DNA from 4 places in the Candidatus Pantoea soli genome. Region 1 is predicted to be linked to each of the others. Evidence: predicted binding sites of a transcription regulator. Region 1 holds the regulator's gene; each other region holds the start of a gene.
What was found. The regulator PurR, encoded in region 1, represses purine synthesis genes. The targets are predictions, from matches to a motif close to CANGCAAACGTTTGCNTG.

Region 1 (5,914 bases):
AGCGTGATGAAACCCTGCATTTTCACGTGGAGCCATTTGAAGGCGCGATTCTGAATCCGGATGCGCTGGCCTTTACCGGTATTGATCCCACCAACCCGCTGCGCGGTGCGGTGAGTGAATACGAAGCGCTGCACGCCATCTTCAAGATGGTGCGCAAAGGCACCAAAGAGAGCGGCTGTAACCGCGCCATCATTGTGGCGCACAATGCCACCTTCGATCACAGCTTTCTGATGGCGGCGGCAGAGCGTGCCGGTCTGAAGCGGAATCCGTTCCATCCGTTCGCCACTTTTGATACCGCGGCGCTTAGCGGTCTGGTGCTGGGGCAAACGGTGCTGGCAAAAGCCTGTATTGCGGCGGGAATGGCGTTTGACAGCACGCAGGCGCACTCTGCCCTGTATGACACCGAGCAGACAGCCATCCTGTTTTGTGAGCTGGTGAATCGCTGGAAACGTCTGGGCGGCTGGCCGCTGGCGATGCAGGAAGCACCGGCCGAAGACGACGCCGCCCTCTGACTGCGCAGAAAAGAAAAAGGCCGACAGAGGTCGGCCTTTATAGCGCTTTCGCTTCGCTTATTCCGCTTCTTTGTGTTTCTCAGCGGTCTCTTTGATCAGTGGCTGCAGTTCGCCACGCTGGAACATTTCGACGATGATGTCGCAGCCGCCGACCAGTTCACCATCCACCCACAGCTGCGGGAATGTTGGCCAGTTAGCGTACTTAGGTAATTCAGCACGGATATCCGGATTCTGCAGGATATCCACATACGCGAAGCGCTCACCACAGGCAGACAGCGCCTGCACCGCCTGCGCAGAGAAGCCGCAGCTTGGCAGCTTTGGCGACCCTTTCATATACAGCAGGATCGGGTTTTCTGCGATCTGGCGCTGAATTTTTTCAACAGTACTCATTTTTGCCTTCCTTAATCCTTCACTTCGTGTTTGTTTATTGTAGCGACTTCGCCCCGCGACTGAAAACGGGATTTTGCCCCGCGACAGTGCGATCGCCATCTTTGTTAAGCGGATGACTGAACGATAACATTTTCATATCATTAACAGGCATTAATCAATTAATAATTAGCAATAATTTCGCTGGCTTAACCGGCTGAAATCGCTCATTTTTGCCACAAATTCAGTGCCGTAACAGATTAATGGAAAAAGCCCTTACCTTTTAGAAAAAAAGTGGATTAGAATTGCCCTGGCTCTGATTTTTGATCAGATTTTTCTAACTTTTCCGCAGCCTGTGCCTGAGCAGCCTGCTTAACCTGTAACCGGACTATGCGTTTACTGATTACGCTTTTCATACTGGCTTTTGCCCAACTGTTCGTTAATGTGGCTTCTGCATCCCCGCACACGCCGGTTAATGCCAGTCTGCAGAAGACTGAGAAAAAAAGTGCGCGTGACGATGAGCGCCGCAAGCGACGTCCGGTGAAGACCACCACAAAAAAATCCCGTCTGACGTCGGTGCAGAAATTTAAACTAAAAAAGCAGCAGAAAACCGCCACCGCACTGCAGAAAACCACCAGCCGTCGCGCCCCCCTGAAACTCAGCGGTAAAAAATATGGTCATCAGCGCCTGGCGAAAGCCGCTGCCGCGGCAGAGGCCGATGACGAGGTTCAGGGCCTGACCGGCATTAAAATGAGCAAGTCTCACCGCCTGCGCTATCAGAAAGCGCGTGAAACGGCGATGAATAAACTGATGGGACAGCTGGGTAAGCCTTATCAGTGGGGCGGCACCTCGCCGCATACCGGTTTCGATTGCAGCGGTTTGGTGTGGTACGCCTATAAAGACCTCGTCAAATTCAAACTGCCGCGCACCGCCAATGAAATGTATCATCTGCGCGATGCGGCCCCGATCAAACGCGAGCTGCTGGAGAAAGGCGATCTGGTCTTCTTCCGCATTAATAACCGCGGTGCTGCCGATCACGTCGGCGTCTATCTGGGCAACGGCAAGTTCATTCAGTCGCCGCGTACCGGTAAAGATATTCAAATCAGTGCGCTAAGCGAAGATTACTGGCAGAAACACTATGTAGGCGCGCGCCGCATGATGACACCTAAAACCATTCGCTAAGCGTTGCGTTGCGCAAGCAAGCAAAGAAAAGCCGGCGGCTGTTGCTCAGCGCCGGCTTTTTTATTAGTGCAGAATTGCCGTAAAACTGAAGGCCACAATCATCATCAGCGCCGCGACCGTGGTCATTAACGCCAGCTTCATCTCCGTACTCATCCTTGCTCCATAGCCACACTGTTATCATGGTTAAAGAATTTTCGCACAGCAACCGGCAAAAATCTCGTGTTATCCGCGCCAGCTTGCTAGAATCGCCGCCTTTCGTTGCGCAACAGGTTTTGCGCATGCTGCATTGACAGCCTGCGAACGCGTTTTCTTTGCCCCTGAAACGCCGGTTTTCCGGCCAAAACGGGGTAAAATACCCTTCGCAGACGCAAACGTTTAACAATATACTTATCAGTAAGTTGCGATAAGCCCAGGAGTACCATTCAGATGGCAACAATTAAAGATGTGGCGAAACGCGCCGGTGTCTCAACCACCACGGTTTCGCATGTCATCAACAAAACGCGCTTCGTTGCTGAAGAGACGCGCAACGCCGTATGGGAAGCGATCAAAGCACTGCACTATTCACCCAGCGCCGTGGCGCGCAGTCTGAAGGTGAACCACACCAAAACGCTGGGGCTGCTGGCCACCTCCAGCGAAGCGCCCTATTTTGCCGAGATTATCGAAGCGGTGGAAAATCACTGTTTTGACCGCGGTTATACCCTGATCCTCGGTAACGCGCATAACGACCTGCAAAAACAGCGCGCCTATCTGTCGATGATGGCGCAAAAACGCGTGGACGGGCTGCTGGTGATGTGCTCAGAGTATCCGGACGATCTGCTGCAGATGCTGGAAGAGAACCGTAACATTCCCATGGTGGTGATGGACTGGGGCGAATCGCGCGGCGATTTTACCGATACCGTGCAGGATAATGCGTTTCACGGCGGCTATCTCGCCGGACGCTATCTGATTGAGCGCGGCCACCGTGATATCGGGGCGATTCCGGGCCAGATGGAACGCAATACCGGGGGCGGACGCCACGCTGGTTTTTTACAGGCGATGCATGAAGCGGGCATTACCGTGCGTCAGGAGTGGATTGTGCAGGGCGACTTTGAGCCGGAATCCGGTTATCAGGCGATGCAGCAGATCCTCAACCAGAAGCAGCGCCCTACTGCCGTGTTCTGCGGCGGTGACATCATGGCGATGGGCGCAATCTGTGCGGCTGATGAGATGGGGCTGCGCGTGCCGCAGGATATTTCCGTCATCGGTTACGATAACGTGCGCAACGCGCGCTACTTCACGCCCGCGCTGACCACGGTCCATCAGCCCAAAGCCCAGCTGGGGGAAAAAGCGCTTGAGATGCTGCTGGATCGCATTACCAGCAAGCGCGAAGAGCCGCAAACCATTGAAGTGCAGCCTACGCTGATTGAACGCCGTTCGGTCGCGGATGGCCCGTTCCGCGACTATCGCCGTTAAGTGCGCGTCTCGCTGAGCCATTCCTGGTTCAGCGTTTCCGCATCCCCCAGATAACTCAGCAGCCAGTCCAGCGCCGGTGAGTCACCCTGTTCTGACCAGCTGACACAGCAGGGGCTGTCCGGAAAAGCCTGCGGCAGCGTCAGTTCCGTCAGGGCGCCGCTGTCCAGCAGCGGCCGCGCTAAATGGCCGGGGATCATGCCCACGCACAAGCCGGCCTGCAGACAGTCCAGCCCGGTTTCCCACTCCGGCACCACCAGCCGGCGCTGGTTATCCAGCGTCCAGGTCATGCGGCGCGGTAAGGCGCGCGAGGTGTCTTCCAGCACCAGCGACGGCCAGGCGCGCAGCGTCTCGTCGTCAAGCTGTGTGCTGCCAGCCAGCGGGTGATCGGGGCTGACCACGCAGCGCCAGTTAAGCGCCCCCATATCCTGAAAGGCAAAACGACCGCCCACCGGAATCGCCTGCGTCGCGCCAATCGCCACGTCAACGCGCCCGTCAGCCAGCGCATCCCACACGCCGTTGAACACTTCGTAACTGATGATCAACTCCATATCGGGAAAATGACGATAAAAATCCTTCACCAGCTGTCGCGTACGCTGCGGTTTGACAATGCAGTCCACGGCGATACTCAGCTGACCGCGCCAGCCGTTGGCCAGCTGCTGACACTGGCGGCGGGTTGCCAGCATTTTTTTGATAACAGATCGTCCTTCGCGCACAAAATGCTCGCCAGCCGGCGTCAGCACCACTTCCCGGTGCTGGCGTTCAAACAGCGGCACCGCCAGCCAGCTTTCCAGCTGGCGCACGGTATAGCTGATGGCAGAAGGCACGCGGTGCAGCTCCTGCGCTGCGGCGCTGAAGCTGCCCGTGCGCGCAACCGCATCGGCCACTTCCAAAGCGTATTCAGACCACATTTTTTTGCCTGCAAAAATTTTGATAGCACAATGCAAATATTAGCGTTTCACAAAGCTGGCTGCACCCTTTTACACTGCCCGCCGTTCACCCTGTCGAATGAGAATCACTATGTTGTCATCAAAAGGATTTCTGCCCTATCTGGCCGTGCTGAGTATGCTTGGCTTTCTCGCCACGGATATGTATCTGCCAGCGTTTGGCGATATGCAGCGCGATTTCGCGACCGCCCCCGGTACCATCAGTGCCAGCCTCAGTGTGTTCCTGGGCGGCTTTGCCTGTGCTCAGGTATTGTGGGGTGCCCTGTCAGACCGCATTGGCCGCAAACCGGTGCTGCTGGCTGGCCTGACGCTGTTTGCCGTCAGTTGCCTCGCGATGTTGTGGGTCAGCGATGTCTGGCTGATGCTGGCGCTGCGCTTTATCCAGGCGGTTGGCGTGTGTGCGGCAGCGGTGAGCTGGCAGGCGCTGGTGGTCGATCGCTATCCGAAAGCGCAGGCCAATAAAGTGTTCGCCACGATTATGCCCCTGGTTGCGCTCTCACCGGCGCTGGCACCGCTGCTGGGTGCCTGGCTGATGAATCATTTTGACTGGCGTACGATTTTTCTGGTGCTGGCGCTGGTGACCGGCGTGCTGCTATGCGGCACGCTGCGCCTGCGCGCGCCTGCGCCGCAGCAGCGCGATCGGGGCGAGCAGCCCGGCTGGCTCACGCTGCTCGCTGCCCGGGTTTACAGCGGTAATGTGCTGATTTACTCCGCCTGTTCAGCCAGCTTTTTTGCCTGGCTGACCGGTTCCCCCTTTATCCTCGCTGCGGCGGGGCTGAGTCCGGCTGACATCGGCCTGAGCTACATTCCGCAGACCATCGCCTTCCTCGTCGGCGGCTTTGGCTGCCGCGCGCTGCTGAATCGTTTTCAGGGTGCACAGCTGCTGCCGTGGCTGCTGCTGGTTTACAGCCTGAGCATCATCAGCCTGTTCGCCGTGGCGCTGCTGCCTGCGCCACCACTGGCTGGCCTGCTGCTACCGTTCTGTGGTATGGCGCTGGCTAACGGCGCGATTTACCCGATTGTGGTTGCCAGCGCGCTGGCCCCGTTCCCACAGGCCACCGGCAAAGCGGCCGGCCTGCAGAACCTGCTGCAGCTTGGTCTCTGTTTTCTGGCCAGCCTGATTGTCTCATCCGGCCTGCAACATGCGCTGTATCACACTACACTGGTAATGGTGATCACTGTCGCACTGGCGTGGGCAGGCTATCTCTGGCAACGTACCGCTGTCGCACAAAGTGACGTTGCTGACCCTGCCCGCCCCTGCGAAGATACGCTTTGATGCAACGCTTATCGTTAGCATGATAACGATAAGCCGTTGAATATTGACCCACGTGAGCATATACTCGGTGGGTCAGCATTTCTGTAACAAATCAATAACATAATTGCCTTATTTATTCGCGACTCTGTCGCTGGGATGGCGTCTGCGCGGGCATCTTTCTGCGATGCTGTGCCGGACATTTC
Region 2 (5,914 bases), 1.3 Mb from region 1:
TATTGGCGCGGAAGCGGCTGCGTACATCCAGCGCCAGCCGCTGCTTATCGCGGCGGAACGGCAGTGCTGCGGTGTGTGCCGGCCCGTGAAACAGCAGCAAATCGTGGCGCGTCAGACGCTCGGGATGATCGATAACCGGGTGATGAGCAAGATAGTGCGGTGAGGCGTACAGGCCCCAGTCAATGCTGCAGAGCTGCCGGGCGGTCGCGGCTTCTGGTGCGCGCGGCCGAATCACAATCGCCACGTCGGCATCCGGCTGCGCATCATCGCCCGGGGTTAGCTCAAGATCGACATTGATATGAATATGGCGACGAATAAACGCGTTCAGCACCGGCACTACACACTGGCAGCCAAAGGTGATCGGTGCCTGCAGCCGGACATTTCCCGCCGGCAGCTGGTGAACCTGTTGCACAAAGGCATCGGCGCGGTGCAGCTCCTCCAGCATACGGGTGCAGAACGGATAATAGGCCTGGCCCAGTTCCGTGAGCACCACTTTGCGCGTCGTACGCTGCAGCAGCCTGATGCCCAGCCGTACCTCCAGCCGGGCAATCTCCCGGCTGACGTGCGAGCGGGAAACGCCAAGCACGCGGGCGGCCTCGCTGAAGCTCTGCCGTTCGACGACGCACGCAAACAGCAGCATCGCGGTCAGGTTGTCACTGTGATCCATGTTCTCCGGGCCTGCAACGCAAAGAAGCGCAGCTTAAAAGCAAACCCGCGCCGACGCACGGGTTTTCATCGCCCTCGCGCGGCGTTCAGGAGGCCATCGCCAGCGGGAACAGCAGGCGTTCCGGCTCTACCCGGCGCTGCCGGCGCAGCTGGCCCGGCGTGACGCGAAAATAGTTTTTGAAGGTGCGGGTATACGCCTGCTGCGTGTCGAACCCGTAGCTCATCGCCACCTGCAAAATCGCTTCGTCGCTGTTAATGAGCGTCAGCGCGGACTCCGTCAGCCGGCGCTGGCGGATATACTCTGCCAGCGAAAAACCGGTGTGCTGACGAAACAGGCGCTGCAGATGCCAGCGGGAATATCCCGAGCGTCGCGCCACTTCATCCAGATGCAGATCGTGCCCTAAGTTATCTTCAATCCATTCCAGTAAACTACGGATAAATTCACGCTGATTCATGGCTTCCTCCGGCTTGGCAAATTTTCCAGTGAAGCCACTGTAGCGCGCTAAATTTATCCCTTAATTAGCAGAAAATTAGCGCAGAATTAGCACGGTAACGTGCGCCGGCCTGCCGTGCCTGAGCGGCAAAAATAATTCTGCGCTAAGAATCGGGCGGTACACTGCCTGCAATCAGCCAGGGGAGAGAACCATGCGAGCGCTGCTGGTAGAAGACGATGAAATGATAGGCACCAACCTGCAGCAGGCGCTGGAAGCCGCAGGCTGGTCGGTAGACTGGGTACGCGACGGCGTCTTTGCCAGCAACGCCTGGTCGGCAGGCGATTACACCTGCGTGCTGCTTGATCTGGGGCTGCCGCGCGAAGACGGCATCAACGTGCTGCGTCGCGCCCGCGCGCGCGGCGACACCACGCCGGTGCTGGTGCTGACCGCGCGTGACACCGTGCAGCAGCGCATTCAGGGGCTCGACAGCGGCGCCGATGACTATCTGCTTAAACCTTTCGATCTGCAGGAGGTGCTTGCCCGTATGCGCGCCATAACCCGACGCCGCCACGGCGCGGCAGATTCCCTGTTAGGCAATGGCGACGTCCAGCTGGACATGATGACGCGCGAAGTGGTTTACAAAGGCCAGCGCGAGCAGCTGACCGCGCGTGAATACGCCCTGCTGTACGCCCTGCTGGAGCGTCCCGGCGCCATCCTGTCGCGCGAACAGTTAGAGAACCGCATCTACGGCTGGGGGGAAGAGGTCACCAGTAATGCGGTGGATGTGTTGATCCACGGCATGCGCCGCAAGCTGGATAACGAAGTGATACGCAACGTGCGTGGCCTGGGCTGGCGGGTACCGGCACTATGAGTTCCTTTACCTTCATGCGTTCGCTGCGTAACAAGCTGCTGGCCACGCTGGTGCTGCTGCATCTGGCGATGATTGGCGGCGTCACCTGGTATTTTTATCACTGCTACGGCGACATGATGGGCACGATGAAAGACGATCAGCTGGCGAAAATTGCCGATGCCTGGGCAAGCAGCCAGCGCATGCCCGCCCTGATGCCGATGGTGATGGAGCAGGAGAAACTGCGCAGCACCTACATCGTGCAGCTGTGGGATACGCGCAATCATCTGCGCGCCAGCTCGTGGCCGACGCTGCATGCGCCGCTGCAGGCGAAAAAGGGCTGGTCAGACGTCAAAGTGGGCGACTGCGGTGATGACTGTGAATGGCGTGTCTACACCCGGCCCGGAGAGCTTGGCAGTGAAATCGGCAATATTCAGGTGCTGCACAACGTCGGCTATATGAAGAGCCTGATGGTGAAGCGCGTGCTCTCTGCCATCATTCCGCTGATTCTGATGATGCCGCTCTCGCTGCTGGTGATCTGGCTGGTGGTACGGGCGATTACCCGTGATTTGCGGGCGGCGTCGCGCCAGATTGCCGCCCAGGAGATGCTGCACTCACACAGCGTCTCGCCGGCGGGCCTGCCGGATGAAGTGCTGCCGCTGGTGGATGCCTATAACTCGCTGCTGGATAAGCTGCGCACCGCCTGGTCATCGCAGCGGCAGTTCCTTGAGGACGCCGCTCACGAACTGCGTACGCCGGTGACCGCCCTGACCCTGCAGCTGGAGAACCTGCGTCAGCATATTCAGCCGGGCGAAGCCCGCCGCCAGTTCGATCAGCTGGAAGCGGGCGTCACGCGCACGCGCCATCTGGTGACGCAGTTGCTGAACGTTTCGCGCCAGGAAGATCAATCGGTGGTTGCCAGCGTAGAAGCGATTGCGCTGGACGATCTGCTGAAAGAGAGCATTGAACAGCTGATGGTGGTGGCCGACAAGCGCGGCATCGATATCGGCTTTAACGGCAGCGCGCACTACCACCTGCACGCCAGCCGCTCGGAGCTGCGCAGCCTGTTTGATAACCTGATCGGCAATGCGATGCTGCACACCCCGGAAGGCAGCATGGTGGATGTGCTGCTGCATCACGTCGGCCCGCATACCGTGGTCGATATCGTCGACAACGGGCCAGGCATGCCGGAATCCTTTATCGATCGCGCCTTTGACCGCTTTACCCGCTCGCCCGACGTCAAGGCGCAGGGTAGCGGTTTGGGCTTATCGATTGTGCGCAGCGTGGCGCAGAAGTACCAGATGCAGGTCGCGCTGTCGAATTGCCTCAGCCCGCAGGGTAACGTGTGCGGGCTGCAGGTGCGGGTGACGCTACCGTAGCGTTACCGCAACGCGCCGGTTGGCACTCGCCGCCGGGCAACCATGTTCCTCAACGCGGAACGTGCCCGCTTGTCCGGGCGAAACACGGACACCCGGCTGCGAAATGCCCGCGGTCGGGGCCCGCATACCCTAGCCGACCGCCGCATGCGCGCCGCCCGTAACCGGCCCTTTTTCCCTCGTCCCTTACGCCCTGTCGCTATCCTTATGACCGGTATGACGGCGATCGTCACCGGTGTCTGCTTTCTGAACGCCCTCAACCAACATTGGCATCATCGCGACAACGTAAACGGTTGCTTCGTTCCGTTCACCGCACATCAATTATGTGAACTTCATCACAATTTCATTGAATCGAAATGCAACACATTTTGACAAACGTGATCAAAATCTATTTTCTATCGCCTTGTTACAGGCACATTACGCGGGCCTGAAACGCCGGCACCAGAGACTGGCGAAAACAGCACACTGCCCATCCCCTGGGATCGATTTCACCCGATCGCGGCGCGCACGCGGCGATCACAAGCATGTGGTTAACAATAATGAAATTTAAAACGTTGATAGCAGGGGCCTTACTGGCCAGCAGCTGGACCGGTGCCGCGCAGGCAGAAAGCGATCCGCAATACCTCTCTGACTGGTGGCATCAGAGCGTGAACGTGGTGGGCAGCTACCACACCCGCTTCGGGCCGCAGTTCAACAACGACGTTTATCTCGAATACGAAGCCTTCACCAAAAAGGACTGGTTCGATTTTTACGGCTACCTGGATCTGACCAACTTCTTTGGTGTCGGCAACAGTAACGCCAACGGCGTGTTTGACCACGGTTCGCCGATGTTTATGGAGATTGAACCACGCTTCTCCATTGATAAGCTCACCGGCACCAGCCTGGCGTTCGGCCCCTTCAAAGAGTGGTATTTCGCCAACAACTATATCTACGACATGGGTCGCAACAGCGACAACCGGCAGAACACCTGGTACATGGGTCTGGGTACCGACATTGATACCCACAGCGATGTTGGGCTTTCACTGAACGTGTATGCCAAATACCAGTGGGAAAACTACGGTGCAGCGAACGAAAACAGCTGGGACGGCTATCGCTTCAAGGTGAAATACTTTGTGCCAATCACCGATCTGTGGGGCGGCAAGCTGAGCTACATCGGCTTTACCAACTTTGACTGGGGTTCCGATCTGCGCGACAAATCTGACCGCTCGCGCACCAGCAACTCTGTCGCTTCCAGCCACATTCTGTCGCTGAACTATGACCACTGGCATGTCTCTACCGTGGCGCGTTATTTCCACAATGGTGGACAGTGGGCTGATGGCCAGGAGCTGAATTTTGGCCGCGGTCCATTTGAAGTGAAATCAACCGGCTGGGGCTACTACCTGGTGGTGGGTTACAACTTCTGATGCACGCTGTGCGTGGCCGCGCGACGGGCGGCCACGCCTGCCGGTTATTCCTGGGGTTTCACCACGTTGATACGCCATGGAATGCCGAACTTGTCGATAAACATACCAAACCCGTTTGACCAGAAGGTCTTCTGCCACGGCGTGGTGACTTTACCGCCGGCGGAGAGCTTATCGAACCAGGCCTTTCCTTCGGCTTCATCTGGCGTGGCCAGGCTCACCGCATAACCCGCATGCTCAGAAGCCGGTGGCTTGGACGTATCGCCATCGCTCAGCATCAACTCACCTTGACCAATCCGCAGATGCGCATGCATGATTTTTTCTGGCGGAAGCGGCGGCGCGGACTGATCGCCCACCTGTTCACCCTGCTCCGGCATATCGCCAAATGTCATCTTTTGCAGAATCTCACCGCCGGTGGCTTCCAGATAGAAAGCTATGGCTTCTTCACAACGCCCGTAGAGAAATAAATAAGGACTTACCTGCATCGCAACCTCCGTTGATAGATCGGTTAACTTCTCGCGTACCCTTACAGTGTAGACGATGCGTTTTCTGGCCCGTCACGGCTGGCAGGCGCGGCGAAACAGATGTGCCATATAGGCGCTCATCGGCGTGAGCGCGGTGTCTTTGCGCTGAATCAGATAGAAGGTGGCCTGCGGCAAGGGATCGTCCAGATCCAGCGCGATCAGCTGACCGCCGTGCACCGGATCTTCAATCACGTCACGCGAAATGATGCTGACGAAATCACTCTTTGCCACCAGGCTGGTACAGGCCATAAAGGTTTCACAGGTCACCACGATCTTCGGGGCCATGCCGCGCTCGCCAAACAGATCGTGCAGCAGCCGATAGTAGCTGCCCTGCGGCGTCGGCATGGTCCAGTCACAGTGCTGCAGCTCCGCCAGCGAGCGCGCGTGCGCCAGCGGATGGCCTTTCCGCATCACGACCTGATAATCGCGCTGCATCAGCCGCTCAAAGATCAGCTCCTGATCCAGATGGTGGCGATCGTAAGTATTGATGGTGAAGTCCAGCGCGCCCTGCCGCAGTTCATGCACCATCGAGACCAGCTGTCCCTCAACGATGCGCACTTTCACCCGTGGATACTCCCGATGAAACTGCGTGATCACCTGCGGCATAACGGTACGCGCAATGCTGCCGCCGACGCCGATATTGACCTGCCCGCCCGCCAGCCCGAGC
Region 3 (5,914 bases), 620 kb from region 1:
GCAGGTGCAGGATCCGGATACGCCTTACGACAGTCTGGCCTGCGCCGGTGACGTGGTAATTACCGCTGAGACCGCCGACCCGACGGCGCTGATGTCAGACCTGGCGTGGAAGAAACATCAGATGCCCGCCTGGCACCTGACCTCACCTAATCGCCGTGGCATTACGCTGGTTAACATCGGCGTCGGCCCCTCTAACGCGAAAACCATCTGCGATCACCTCGCCGTGGTACGTCCGCACGCCTGGCTGATGATTGGTCACTGTGGCGGGCTGCGTGAAAGCCAGAGCATTGGCGATTATGTGCTGGCGCACGCCTATCTGCGTGACGATCACGTGCTGGACAGCGTGCTGCCGCCGGATATCCCGATTCCGAGCATCGCTGAAGTACAGCGCGCGCTGTATGACGCCACCAAAGCCGTCAGCGGTATGCCGGGCGAAGAGGTTAAACAACGGCTGCGTACCGGTACGGTGGTGACCACCGATGACCGTAACTGGGAGCTACGCTACGCGGCTTCCGCGCTGCGCTTTAATCTCAGCCGTGCCGTGGCGGTGGATATGGAGAGCGCCACCATCGCGGCGCAGGGCTACCGCTTCCGCGTGCCCTATGGCACCTTGCTGTGCGTGTCCGACAAGCCTCTGCACGGTGAAATCAAGCTGCCCGGCCAGGCTAACCGCTTCTATGAAGGCGCCATCTCTGAACACCTGCAGATTGGCATCTGCGCGGTAGAGCTGCTGCGCGCCGAGGGCGACAAGCTGCACTCACGCAAGCTGCGCACCTTCAACGAGCCGCCGTTCCGCTAGCGCGGACCGGCCGCGGGCAGGGATTGCGCATTTCTGCCCCACGACAACCTCAGACACGGAAGCCCGGACGGGCTTCCGTTTTTTTATCAGGCGCTCAGCCAGCCGAGCTTGATCACGAACAGAAGGGAGAGAATAACCAGCGCGGCGTTGACTTCACGGGTGCGCCCGCTCAGCAGCTTGACCACGGTCCAGGTGATAAAGCCGAAGGCGATGCCGTTGGCGATAGAGTACGTCAGCGGCATGGTCAGCGCGGTTACGGTGACCGGCGCGGCGGTGGTGACATCTTTCCAGTCAATTTCTGCCAGCCCGGACGCCATCAGAACGGCGACAAACAGCAGCGCGGGCGCGGTCGCATAAACCGGCACGCTGCCTGCCAGCGGTGAGAAGAACAGGCTGAGCAGAAACAGGATCGCCACCACGATGGCGGTCAGACCGGTACGGCCGCCGGCACTCACGCCCGCGGCCGATTCCACATAGCTGGTGGTGGTAGAGGTGCCCAGCAGCGAACCAAACAGCGCCGCGGCGCTGTCGGCGATCAGCGCGCGTCCCATCTTCGGCACGTTGCCCTGCTCATCCGCCAGACCGGCGCGTTTGGTCACACCCAGCAGCGTACCGGTGTTGTCGAACACATCCACAAACAGGAAAGCAAAGATCACGCTCACCAGGCCTACGTTAAAGGCACCGGCAATATCCAGCTGCATAAAGGTGGGCGCGAGAGAAGGCGGTGCAGAGAACACGCCGCCAAACGGCGTCAGGCCAATGCCCATGGAGATAAAGGTCACCACCAGAATGCCAATCAGCACCGCCCCGGTGACGCGGCGCGCTTCCAGCACCACAATGATAAAGAACCCCAGCAGCGCCAGCAGCGGACCGGGTTTCGTCAGATCGCCCAGGCCCACCAGCGTGGCCGGGTTGTCCACCACGATGCCTGCACCTTCCAGCGCAATCAGCGCCAGAAACAGACCAATTCCCGCCGCAATGCCGGCACGCAGCGGCAGCGGAATGCTGGCGATGATCCACTCACGGATTTTGAAAATTGACAGGGCAAAGAAAATCACCGCTGACAGGAATACCGCACCCAGCGCAATCTGCCAGGTATAACCCATGTGCAGCACCACGGTGTAGGTAAAGAACGCGTTGAGCCCCATCCCCGGCGCTAAAGCGATAGGATAGTTGGCAATCAGGCCCATCAGTATCGAGCCGATCGCCGCCGCCAGGCAGGTCGCCACAAACACCGAGCCTTTATCCATGCCGGTCGCACCCAGAATGCTCGGGTTGACAAACAGGATGTAGGCCATGGCCAGGAAGGTGGTGATCCCGGCGATGATTTCCGTGCGCACCGTGGTGTGATGCGCTTTCAGTTTGAACAGTTTTTCTAACATCATCATCTCTCATAAGCGGAGACGGCACAGGGCCGGTTCTCACTTGCCAATGTGGTTAATTCGCTGATTATTGTATTGATGAAAGCGAGCTCGCCGGACGTAAGGCTGGTCACCTTCCGCTTTCCCCTGTCCACATAGCAATTGCTATGCCACTCCCCTGCGCAATCGTTTACGTTTCCGGGCGCCGCTGTGGTTAGGAAAATTCTGAACCAGAACGAGGCGCGATTATGGTGCATTGCACCTGATCTGCGCAATCGTTTTCCCCCGGCCAGCAGAAAGCGCGGCAAATATTGCGGTAACGCACGCTTTCAGACACTGCCAGGCGATACCGCTCACGTTTCTGAAGTGTGAATAAGCGGCGTAAAAACGCCGGGTTACACTGCTGTTAACCCTTTCGCCCTGACAAGAGGCAGAGCCATGAAGCCCGCGATTCTGGTCGTTGATGATGATCGTGCCATCTGTGCATTGCTGCACGATGTACTGAGTGAACATGTGTTTACCGTCTACAGCTGTCACCAGGGACGCGACGCGCTGGCGCTGCTGGCACAGCATCCGGAGATCTCACTGGTGATGCTGGATATGATGCTGCCGGACACCAACGGCCTGCTGGTTTTACAGCAGATGCAGCGGCAGCGTCCCGATCTGCTGGTCATCATGCTCACCGGCATGGGATCGGAGGCGGATATGGTGGTAGGGCTGGAGATGGGTGCCGACGACTACATTGCCAAGCCGTTTAACCCGCGCGTGGTGGTGGCACGGGCGCGGGCCGCACTGCGGCGCTGCGGCCGACTGGCGCAGCCGCAGGGCATGGCAGACGCGGGCTGGCAGTTTAACGGCTGGCGCCTGGATGACAGCCGCTGTCAGCTGTTTAATCCGCAGCGTGAAAGCGTGCCGCTGACGCAGGGCGAATATGCGTTGCTGCGCGCGCTGGTCGCGCATGCGCGTAAAGTGCTGACGCGTGACCAGCTGCTGGAGTTAACCCACAGTGAAACGCTGGATGTGTTTGATCGCACCATTGACGTCCTGATCATGCGGCTGCGCCGCAAAATTGAAGCTAACCCGCACCAGCCCAGCCTGATCCGCACCATTCGCGGGCTGGGCTATGTGTTTTCCGCCGACGTCGTGCGCCCGCCATCCGCCGCACGTGAGACGCAGATTGCCTGACTCATCCAGTGTTGCATCTCGCGCAGCGGGCGCGTGCCGTCCAGCGCGTTCGCTGCGCGCAGGTTGAAACAGGCGCAGGTATGCGCCAGCCTCAGCGTCTCCTGCAATCGGTAGCCCTGATGGCTGGCGTACAGCACGCCCGCGCAGAAAGCATCCCCTGCCCCGACGCTGCCGACAATCGCTTCTGCGGGCAGCCGCCATGCGGGCTGCCAGTGTGCCTCACCGTCACGTTCCTGCCCCCACGCGCCCTCCGGCGCATGAATCACCACCCGCTGCCGCACGCCCTGCGTCAGCAGCCAGTCAGCCGCGCGGCCAAACGCCGCCGGGGCAGCCAGCTGGTTTTGATGGCGTAACGTCACGCCGGTCAGCGACTGCGCCTCCAGTTCGTTAATCACCAGATAATCAAGCCAGCGCAGCGCCGGCACCACCAGCGGACGATACTCACCGGGGCGCGTGACCAGATCCAGCGACGTGAGATAGCCGCGCTGCTGCATCTGTGCCAGCAGCCGCGCGCTGCGCGTGCCGAACTGCGCATCCGGCACGTCCAGACGGTCCAGCAGCAGCAGATAGCCAAGATGGAAGATCCGGTGCGGGGTGATCACTGCGTCAAAGTGCGGCAGATCCAGCAGCGCGTTGGCGCCGCGCGCATGAAAAAAGGTGCGCTGGCCGTCCGGCGCAGTCATCACCTGCGTCATCGCGGTGCCTGCCTGCCCGGTGCGCTGCACAAAGCGGCGCTCCACCTGATGCGCGTCCATCAGCTGCAGCAGGTAGTCGCCGTCGCTGTCTTCACCGATCATGCCCGCACAGGCCAGCGGCAGGCCCACCTGCATCCGCGCCAGGGTAAACAGCACATTGAGCGCCGCCCCACCGCTGCACGCTTCGCGCGCGGTGATCTCCGTCAGCCAGCCCTGTTGTGGCCAGTGGCTGATGCGCTGGACGTGGTCTACCAGCAGCGTGCCGGCGGCAAGAATACCGTTGCGCGCCGTCACCTCAGGCCTGCCCGGCGCTGCCAAAAATCTGCATCTGCTCCGCCACGACCTGCGTAATGCCCTGCTCTGCCGCCATTAACAGCTCGGCAAAGGCGTCATAACGCGCATCGCGCGCCCCCATCTGCTGTTCAATGGCGTTCAGCGCGGCCTGCGACATGCCGGTGTAGAAATTGATTTTATGGATGCCAAGCGAGATGGCGTGACGGAAATCTGCCTCGCTGATGCCGGAGCCGCCGTGCAGCACCAGCGGAATACCGGCCTGCGCGCGAATCGCCGCCAGCCGGGCAAAATCCAGCTTCGGTTCGCCTTTGTATTTGCCGTGCGCATTGCCGATGGCCACGGCCAGGCAGTCGATGCCGGTGGCCTGCACAAATTCTGCCGCCAGCGCCGGATCGGTAAATTTCTCGCTGTCCGCTTCGCCAAACAGCGCGCCGCCCTCATCGCCGCCTACCGCGCCCAGCTCGGCTTCCACCGACACGTCCAGCGCATGGCACATCTTCACCACTTCCCGCGTCTGCCGCACGTTTTCCTCATAGCTGAGGGCGGAGCCGTCAAACATCACCGAGGTAAAGCCAAGGCGAATCGCCTGCATCACCGCCTCAAAATGCAGGCCGTGATCGAGATTCAGCACCACCGGAATGGCATGACGCGCGGCTTCGGTCCGGATCGCGGCCACCAGCGATTCGAGGCTGACATATTTAAAATGCACCTCGGCGATATTGATGATAAACGGCGAGCGCTGCTGTTGCGCCGCCTGAAACAGCGCGCGCAGAAAGTGGGTGTCCAGCACGTTAAACGCGCCAAGCGCGTAGCCCTGCTGTTGCGCGTGGGCCAGCCCCTGCGCCAGAGAAATCAGTGCCATGAAAAACCTCCTGTTAAGCCAGCCAGCGGTGATATTCGTTACACAGCAGCCAGCGCGGCGTTTCATCCTCGTCGAGCGGATTGAAGCGCGCCAGCGGCGTCAGAAACACATTGTCGTGCTCGTCGTCATTGGGCATCGAGACTTCCCCGGCCAGCACATCGCCGTAGCCGGGTTCGCCCCAGAAGCTGTGCCAGATACCGGGCAGCAGCGTCACGCTTTCGCCCGGCGACAGCCGCAGCTGTGAGCCAGCAGCATGCGTCTGGCGCAGGCCGTCCAGCGTCACCTGCACCGGCGAATCCGCCAGCCGATCGCCGTCGCGGTTGTGCAGCGTGACGATCAGGTTGCCGCCTCCCCGGTTAATGATGTCTTCCATCTTGTGCGGGTGATAATGCATCGGCGTCACCTGCCCTTCGCGCACGTGCATGATTTTCTCCGCGTAGGGTTTGTGCCACGGCTGGCCGCCGCGCGAACCGTTGCGCAGGGTAAACAATGTCAGGCCGCTCTGCGTAAAGTCGTCAGCACCGAAGCTGGTCACGTCCCAGCCGAGGTGCAGCTCCAGCAGTTCAGCGGCGGCATGCCGGTCAAGCGCGCGCCACTGCGGCAGGCCGTAATCGGCCCACGGCGGCAGATGCACGTCCTGGCGCATAAAAAATTCACGGGTCAGTTGCAGAATGGCGTTTACGTCGGATCGTCGCATCTCAGCGTCTCCGGTGATGGC
Region 4 (5,914 bases), 190 kb from region 1:
GGACATCTATTCGCCACGCGAGCGCGCCGGCGTGCAGGGCTGGCTCTCCAGCGTCTGGGGCGTGGCGGCGGTGATCGGGCCGCTGAGCGGTGCCTGGCTGGTGCAGCACTTCTCCTGGTCGGTCATTTTCTGGGTGAATCTGCCGGTCGGCCTGCTGTCGATGCTGCTGCTGGCGCGCTTTCTGCCGGTGCGCACGGCATCGCAGGGCGCCAGACTTAACCTCACCGGCAGCTGCTGGCTGATGATCTGCGTCACTGCGCTGCTGGTGGCGCTGTTACAGGCGGAAGCGCTGGGCTACTGGCTGCTGCCGTTCCTGCTGCTGGCGCTGGTTGCCGGCTGGCGCCTCAAACAGCATGAACAGCGCGCCGCCGCACCGCTGTTCCCGCTGGCGCTGTGGCGCAGCCGGCTAATCGTGGCTGGCAACGCCGGTAATCTGATCATCGGGGCCACCATGATGGGCATCAGCGCTTTTTTGCCGACGTGGATTCAGGGCATTACCGGCGGTTCAGCGCTGCAGGCGGGCAGTGCGCTGGCGATGATGTCCATCGGCTGGCCGCTGGCCAGCACACTGAGCGGACGGCTGATGCTGGTCACATCGTACCGTTTTACCGCCCAGCTGGGGGCCTTGCTGCTGATTGCCGGCAGCGCGCTGTTGCTGTTACTGCGGGCGGAGAGTTCAGTTATTCAGGCAGGGGTCACGGCGTTTGTGATTGGGACCGGTATGGGCATGACCAGCACCACGTTTCTGGTTTCCGTGCAGAATCATGCGCATTATGAAATACGCGGCATCTGCACCGCGTCGATCATGTTCAGCCGGATGATTGGCTCAGCCGTGGGCACGGCCGTTATGGGCGCGGTACTGAATCTGAACCTGGCACTGCGTCTGCCGCAGGCCAGCGATCCGATGCAGAAAATCATGTCGCCGGAGACGCGCCAGGCACTGCCGGCGGAACAGCTGCATCACTGGACCGGACAGATCGCCGCGTCGCTGCACTGGGTTTTTGTGGTGGCGATGCTGATTGCGCTTCTGACGTTATGGATTGCCTGGCTGATGCCGCGTCAGCGGCCGGAAGCGGAATAAAAACAGGGCGGCTCGCGCGCCGCCCTGGGGGTTACTGTGCCGGGCCGTCCTGGGAACTGCCGGCACTGTCCGGCACGTTGCTGTCAGCATCGCGGCCGTTTTTCTTATACACAATTTTCTGCGAATCATTTTCACAGTGGCCGACCACCTGGCCACCCGCCTGATCGGCCTGGTCGTTGGGGACAATATCCAGTGAAAAATCGGATTCCGCCACGCCGTTGCTGATAATTTTTTTGCTGATGTCTGCGCGCACGCTTTCACAGGAAGCCTGTGCCAGCACTGGCAGCGTCAGCGCGGTAATAAACAGAGCTGCAATACGTTTTTTCATCATTCACTCCCTTGTGCGGATGCCAGTAAAAACTATAGCAGTCTTCGCTGATTACGGTGCCAGCGGACGTCCGGTGCGGCGATCGAGGCAGCGCAGGGTATTCGGCTCCCAGTAGGCGTTCACGTTGTAACTCTTTTCACAGGCGTCGCGGGTGTCAAAAGCGCGGTCCGCTTTATCGAACTCTTTCTCCACGCGCGTGTTGACTTTATGGCGCAGGTTACGGGTATCGTTCCACTGCTCCTTGCTCTGGCGCGCGTCTTCGTTGCTGGCAGCATTGTTACCATCCTCAATGATCAGACGGTCGGTTTTGGCGGCGGCGAACGGCGCGGCCAGCAGCACGCTGGTGCTCAGCACGGTCGCCAGCAGGGCGGATAACAGTTTCTTCATCATCATTTCCTTTGGTTTTCTCCGGCACAGCGCGGATAGCGGCTGTAACTGCACAGGGCAAAAGTATATCATCGCCGCTTCTTTGCTCACCAGCGGTGAGCCGCTTGTTTACGTAACAGAGAGTTTTTTATGCTGGTGAAGACCGCCATCCTGTTTTTTCTCACGGCCCTGGCCGAAATCACCGGTTGTTTTCTGCCGTGGCTATGGCTGAAAAAGGGCATGAGCGCGTGGCTGCTGCTGCCGGCGGCGGCCAGCCTGGCGCTGTTTGTCTGGTTGCTGACGCTGCACCCGGCAGCCAGCGGACGGGTGTATGCGGCGTACGGCGGTGTTTATGTGCTGACCGCGCTGATCTGGCTGCGCGTGGTGGAGGGTGTCAGGCTGAACGTATGGGACTGGACCGGGGCGCTGGTGGCCTTCTGTGGCATGTTAATCATGGTGGCGGGCTGGGGCAAAGCCTGAGCAAACCGGCGCGGGCGTCTCCCTGCAGGAGAGAGACGCCGCCAGAAATGACTTAACCTTTGTGGACTTTCAGACCGGCAGTGGTCTGACTCACCGGCATCATCTCCAGCGTATTGATGTTGACGTGGGCAGGCAGCGTCGTCACCCAGTACACCGCTTCAGTAACATCCTCTGCCGTCAGCGCCGTGGTACCTTCATACACCGCATCGGCACGGCCGTCATCGCCTTTAAAACGCACGTTGGAAAATTCCGTGCCGCCGACCAGGCCAGGCTCAATGTCCGTCACGCGCAGCGCGGTGCCGTGCAGATCGGTGCGCAGGTTAAGGCTGAACTGGCGCACAAAGGCTTTGGTGGCACCGTAGACATTGCCACCGGCATAGGGCCAGGTTCCGGCAATCGAACCGATATTGACGATATGGCCGGTATTGCGCGCTACCATCGCCGGCAGCACGGCGCGCGTCATATACACCAGGCCCTTGTTATTGGTATCGATCATGTTTTCCCAGTCTTCGACGCTGGCTTTGTGCGCAGGCTCAACCCCCAGCGCCAGGCCGGCGTTATTGACCAGCACGTCAATATCGCGCCATTCAGCCGGCAGCGCGGCAATGGCCTCTTCAATGGCGGCGCGGTTGCGCACGTCCAGCTGCAGGGTATAGAGATTGTCGCCCAGCTCCTCTTTCAGCGCCTGAAGCCGTTCCGCCCGTCGGCCGGTAGCAATCACCTTGTGACCTGTAGCAATAAAGCGGCGGGTGATACTTTGACCAAAACCGGCAGTGGCGCCGGTAACAAAAATAATCATCTCACTGTTCCTTATATGATTTCAGGTGCTCTGCGTCACACCTTAGCACTAACCCCGGCGCGCTGCTCGTGAATTGCGGCGCGGCGCGGCACCCGGTTTTTACTGCACCATTGAAGGGCGGCACTGCACCATCCCGGGGCCAGCTTCCGGCTGCAAAACGGCGCACCGTGGCCGCTTGTTAAATCGCAACCGATTGCCAGCCAACGCAACCGGTTGCCTGCGCGATAAGTGCGCAATCGGGGTGCGTGGTATTAACTTTATGAATTTAAAGGCTATATTTCTAACTGTGTGCTGGCACAAGCTTTGCAGAACAGTCTGAAATCCGATCGCGACACATTTAAGGAGCATTATGTCTGACGCATCGCTGACACATCTGCGCGCCAGCTTTTTTGATTTTACCGGGCTGGCACAGCAGCCGGAGGAGGTGGCGTCGCGGGCGCGCTATCTGCAGGATGGCGTACTGACGCTGCGCGCCGGCAACATTGTCAGTCTGGAAGCCTGGACGGAACAGCACAGCCAGGCCGGTGAGATGATCGATCTGCGCGGCAAGCTGATTGTACCGGGCTTTGTGGATACGCATATTCACTATCCGCAGACAGAAATGATTGGTGCCTGGGGCGAACAACTGCTGCAGTGGCTGAATCAGTACACTTTTCCGGTGGAAGGCCAGTACCATTGCGCTGAACATGCCGCGCAGATGTCGGCGTTCTTCCTGCAACAGCTGCTTGCAAACGGCACCACCACTGCCCTGGTGTTTGGCACCGTCCATCCGCAATCGGTGGAGGCGTTGTTCACCGCCGCCGGGCAGCTGGCGATGCGCCTGATTGCGGGCAAAGTGATGATGGATCGCAACGCGCCGGATTACCTGCTCGAATCGCCGCAGCAAAGTTACCAGCAAACGCGCGAGCTGATTACCCGCTGGCACGGGCGCGGCCGGCTCGGCTATGCGCTGACGCCGCGCTTTGCGCCCACCTCGTCACCGGCGCTGCTGGAGCAGGTCCGCCAGCTGCATGAGGAGTTTCCGGACACCTGGGTGCACACGCATCTGAGTGAAAACCCGGATGAGGTGGCGTGGGTCAAACAGCTGTTCCCGCAGCATGAAGGCTATCTGGATGTTTATCATCATTATCAGCTGACCGGCCGTCGCAGCGTCTTTGCCCACTGCCTGCATCTGGAAGACGCAGAGTGGCAATGTCTGCATGACACCGACTCCTCGATTGCCTTTTGTCCAACCTCTAATCTGTTCCTCGGCAGCGGCTTGTTCAACCTGCAGCGCAGCTGGCGGCAGAGGGTGCGTATCGGTATCGGCACCGATGTTGGCGCCGGCACGACCTTCAATCTGCTGCAGACGCTGGGCGAGGCTTACAAAGTGGCCCAGCTGCAGCAGTACCGGCTCAGCGCCGCTGAGGCGTTTTATCACGCCACGCTCGGCGGCGCGCATGCGCTGGATCTGGACGATCACATCGGGAATTTTATGCCCGGTAAAGAGGCCGATTTTGTGGTGCTCGACCCGGCCGTCTCGCCGCTGCAGACGCTGCGCAATGCGAACTGCAACGATATCTGGGAGCAGCTGTTTGTGCTGATGACGCTGGGTGACGATCGCAACATTTATCAGACCTGGGTTAACGGCAAACCGGTGTGGCAGCAGACTTCATCGCCGCACAGCGGGAGTTGTTGCCAGCCGGTGAAGCTGCCAGGATAAAAGCACTCCGCCGCCTCTCTGCGCGGCGCTGCCGATCATCAGGAGCGAAAATGCATTCACGTGTTAATCCGTTTTTCACCGTCAGTCCGCTGCCGTATCAGGCTCCGCCGTTTGACCAGATTGGGGAGGAGGATTACCTGCCCGCGCTGGAAGCCGGGATTGAGGAGAAGCGTCAGGAGGTGGCCGCTATTGCCCGCAATCCTGAACCGGCCACCTTCGCCAATACTTATGAGGCGCTGGAGCGCAGCGGCCAGCTGCTTACGCGTGTCAGTCACGTTTTTAACGCCATGACCTCGGCCAATACCAGCGCGCGGCTGCAGGAAATTGAGGAGATCATTACGCCGAAACTCGCGGCGCTGAATGACGAAATTCATCTGAACAGTCAGCTGTTTGCCCGACTGGACAGCGTCTACCAGCAGCGCGGTTCACAGTGTCCGGATGCGGAAGCCATGCGGCTGGTGGAGGTGACCTGGCAGGCTTTTCAGCTGGCCGGTGCCAGCCTGAGCGAGGAAGAGAAAACCCGGCTGCGCGCCTGCAATCAGGAGCTGGCCAGCCTTGGCACGCGCTTTGGTAATAAGCTGCTCGCCGCCACCCAGGCCGGAGCCTATGTAGTCAGCAGTGCCGCGGCGCTGGAGGGGCTGAGCGAAGAGGCGCTGGCGCACGCCAGAGCGGCCGCCGAAGCGCGTGGACTGCGCGATCAGTGGCTGATTCCGTTGCAAAACACCACGCAGCAGCCTGCGCTGCAGTCGCTGGCGGTGCGGGCTACGCGTGAAGCGTTATTTCATCAGGCGCTGACGCGCAGCGAGCAGGGCGATGACAATGACACCCGGGCGATCGTGGCGCGTATGGCGCAGTTGCGTGCTGAGCAGGCGGCACTGCTGGGGTTTACCAGCTATGCCGAATGGAGCCTGCAGGATCAAATGGCGAAAACGCCTGAGGCCGCCTTTGGCTTTATGCGCAATATCGTGCCGGCCGCACGTCAGCGGGCGGAACGCGAAGCCGCCGATATTCAGCAGGTGATCGATCAGCAGCAACACCGTTTCCCGCTGCGGGCCTGGGACTGGAATTTCTACGCCGCGGAAGTACGCAAAGCGCGTTACGCCCTGGATGAAAATCTGATCCGCCCCTATTTTGAACTGAATAACGTGCTGGAGAAGG

Region 2: a site for PurR is predicted at 3,606-3,623, ahead of D8B20_RS01685 (nucleoside-specific channel-forming protein Tsx). Genes of this name have one in related genera too.
Region 3: a site for PurR is predicted at 2,340-2,357, ahead of D8B20_RS10690 (NCS2 family permease). Genes of this name have one in related genera too.
Region 4: a site for PurR is predicted at 3,257-3,274, ahead of guaD (guanine deaminase). Genes of this name have one in related genera too.

The regions. Positions count from the first base shown of each region.
Region 1 is NZ_CP032702.1:1,659,012-1,664,925, reverse strand. It holds gene rnt (ribonuclease T) at 1-512, shown strand, start outside; gene D8B20_RS07770 (Grx4 family monothiol glutaredoxin) at 570-902, opposite strand; gene D8B20_RS07765 (C40 family peptidase) at 1,269-2,060, shown strand; gene cydH (cytochrome bd-I oxidase subunit CydH) at 2,124-2,213, opposite strand; gene purR (HTH-type transcriptional repressor PurR) at 2,487-3,512, shown strand; gene punR (DNA-binding transcriptional activator PunR) at 3,509-4,420, opposite strand; gene punC (purine nucleoside transporter PunC) at 4,530-5,732, shown strand.
Region 2 is NZ_CP032702.1:378,869-384,782, reverse strand. It holds gene D8B20_RS01705 (LysR family transcriptional regulator) at 1-667, opposite strand, end outside; gene D8B20_RS01700 (helix-turn-helix domain-containing protein) at 753-1,121, opposite strand; gene D8B20_RS01695 (response regulator) at 1,312-1,971, shown strand; gene D8B20_RS01690 (sensor histidine kinase) at 1,968-3,326, shown strand; gene D8B20_RS01685 (nucleoside-specific channel-forming protein Tsx) at 3,863-4,726, shown strand; gene yjdN (VOC family metalloprotein YjdN) at 4,771-5,208, opposite strand; gene D8B20_RS01675 (LysR family transcriptional regulator) at 5,281-5,914, opposite strand, start outside.
Region 3 is NZ_CP032702.1:2,282,389-2,288,302, forward strand. It holds gene D8B20_RS10685 (AMP nucleosidase) at 1-799, shown strand, start outside; gene D8B20_RS10690 (NCS2 family permease) at 886-2,184, opposite strand; gene D8B20_RS10695 (response regulator) at 2,599-3,345, shown strand; gene D8B20_RS10700 (carbohydrate kinase family protein) at 3,282-4,334, opposite strand; gene D8B20_RS10705 (ketose 1,6-bisphosphate aldolase) at 4,336-5,196, opposite strand; gene D8B20_RS10710 (D-lyxose/D-mannose isomerase) at 5,210-5,893, opposite strand.
Region 4 is NZ_CP032702.1:1,850,015-1,855,928, reverse strand. It holds gene D8B20_RS08615 (MDR family MFS transporter) at 1-1,081, shown strand, start outside; gene D8B20_RS08610 (DUF1161 domain-containing protein) at 1,113-1,409, opposite strand; gene D8B20_RS08605 (DUF1283 family protein) at 1,461-1,796, opposite strand; gene D8B20_RS08600 (YnfA family protein) at 1,926-2,255, shown strand; gene ydfG (bifunctional NADP-dependent 3-hydroxy acid dehydrogenase/3-hydroxypropionate dehydrogenase YdfG) at 2,308-3,054, opposite strand; gene guaD (guanine deaminase) at 3,404-4,756, shown strand; gene dcp (peptidyl-dipeptidase Dcp) at 4,807-5,914, shown strand, end outside.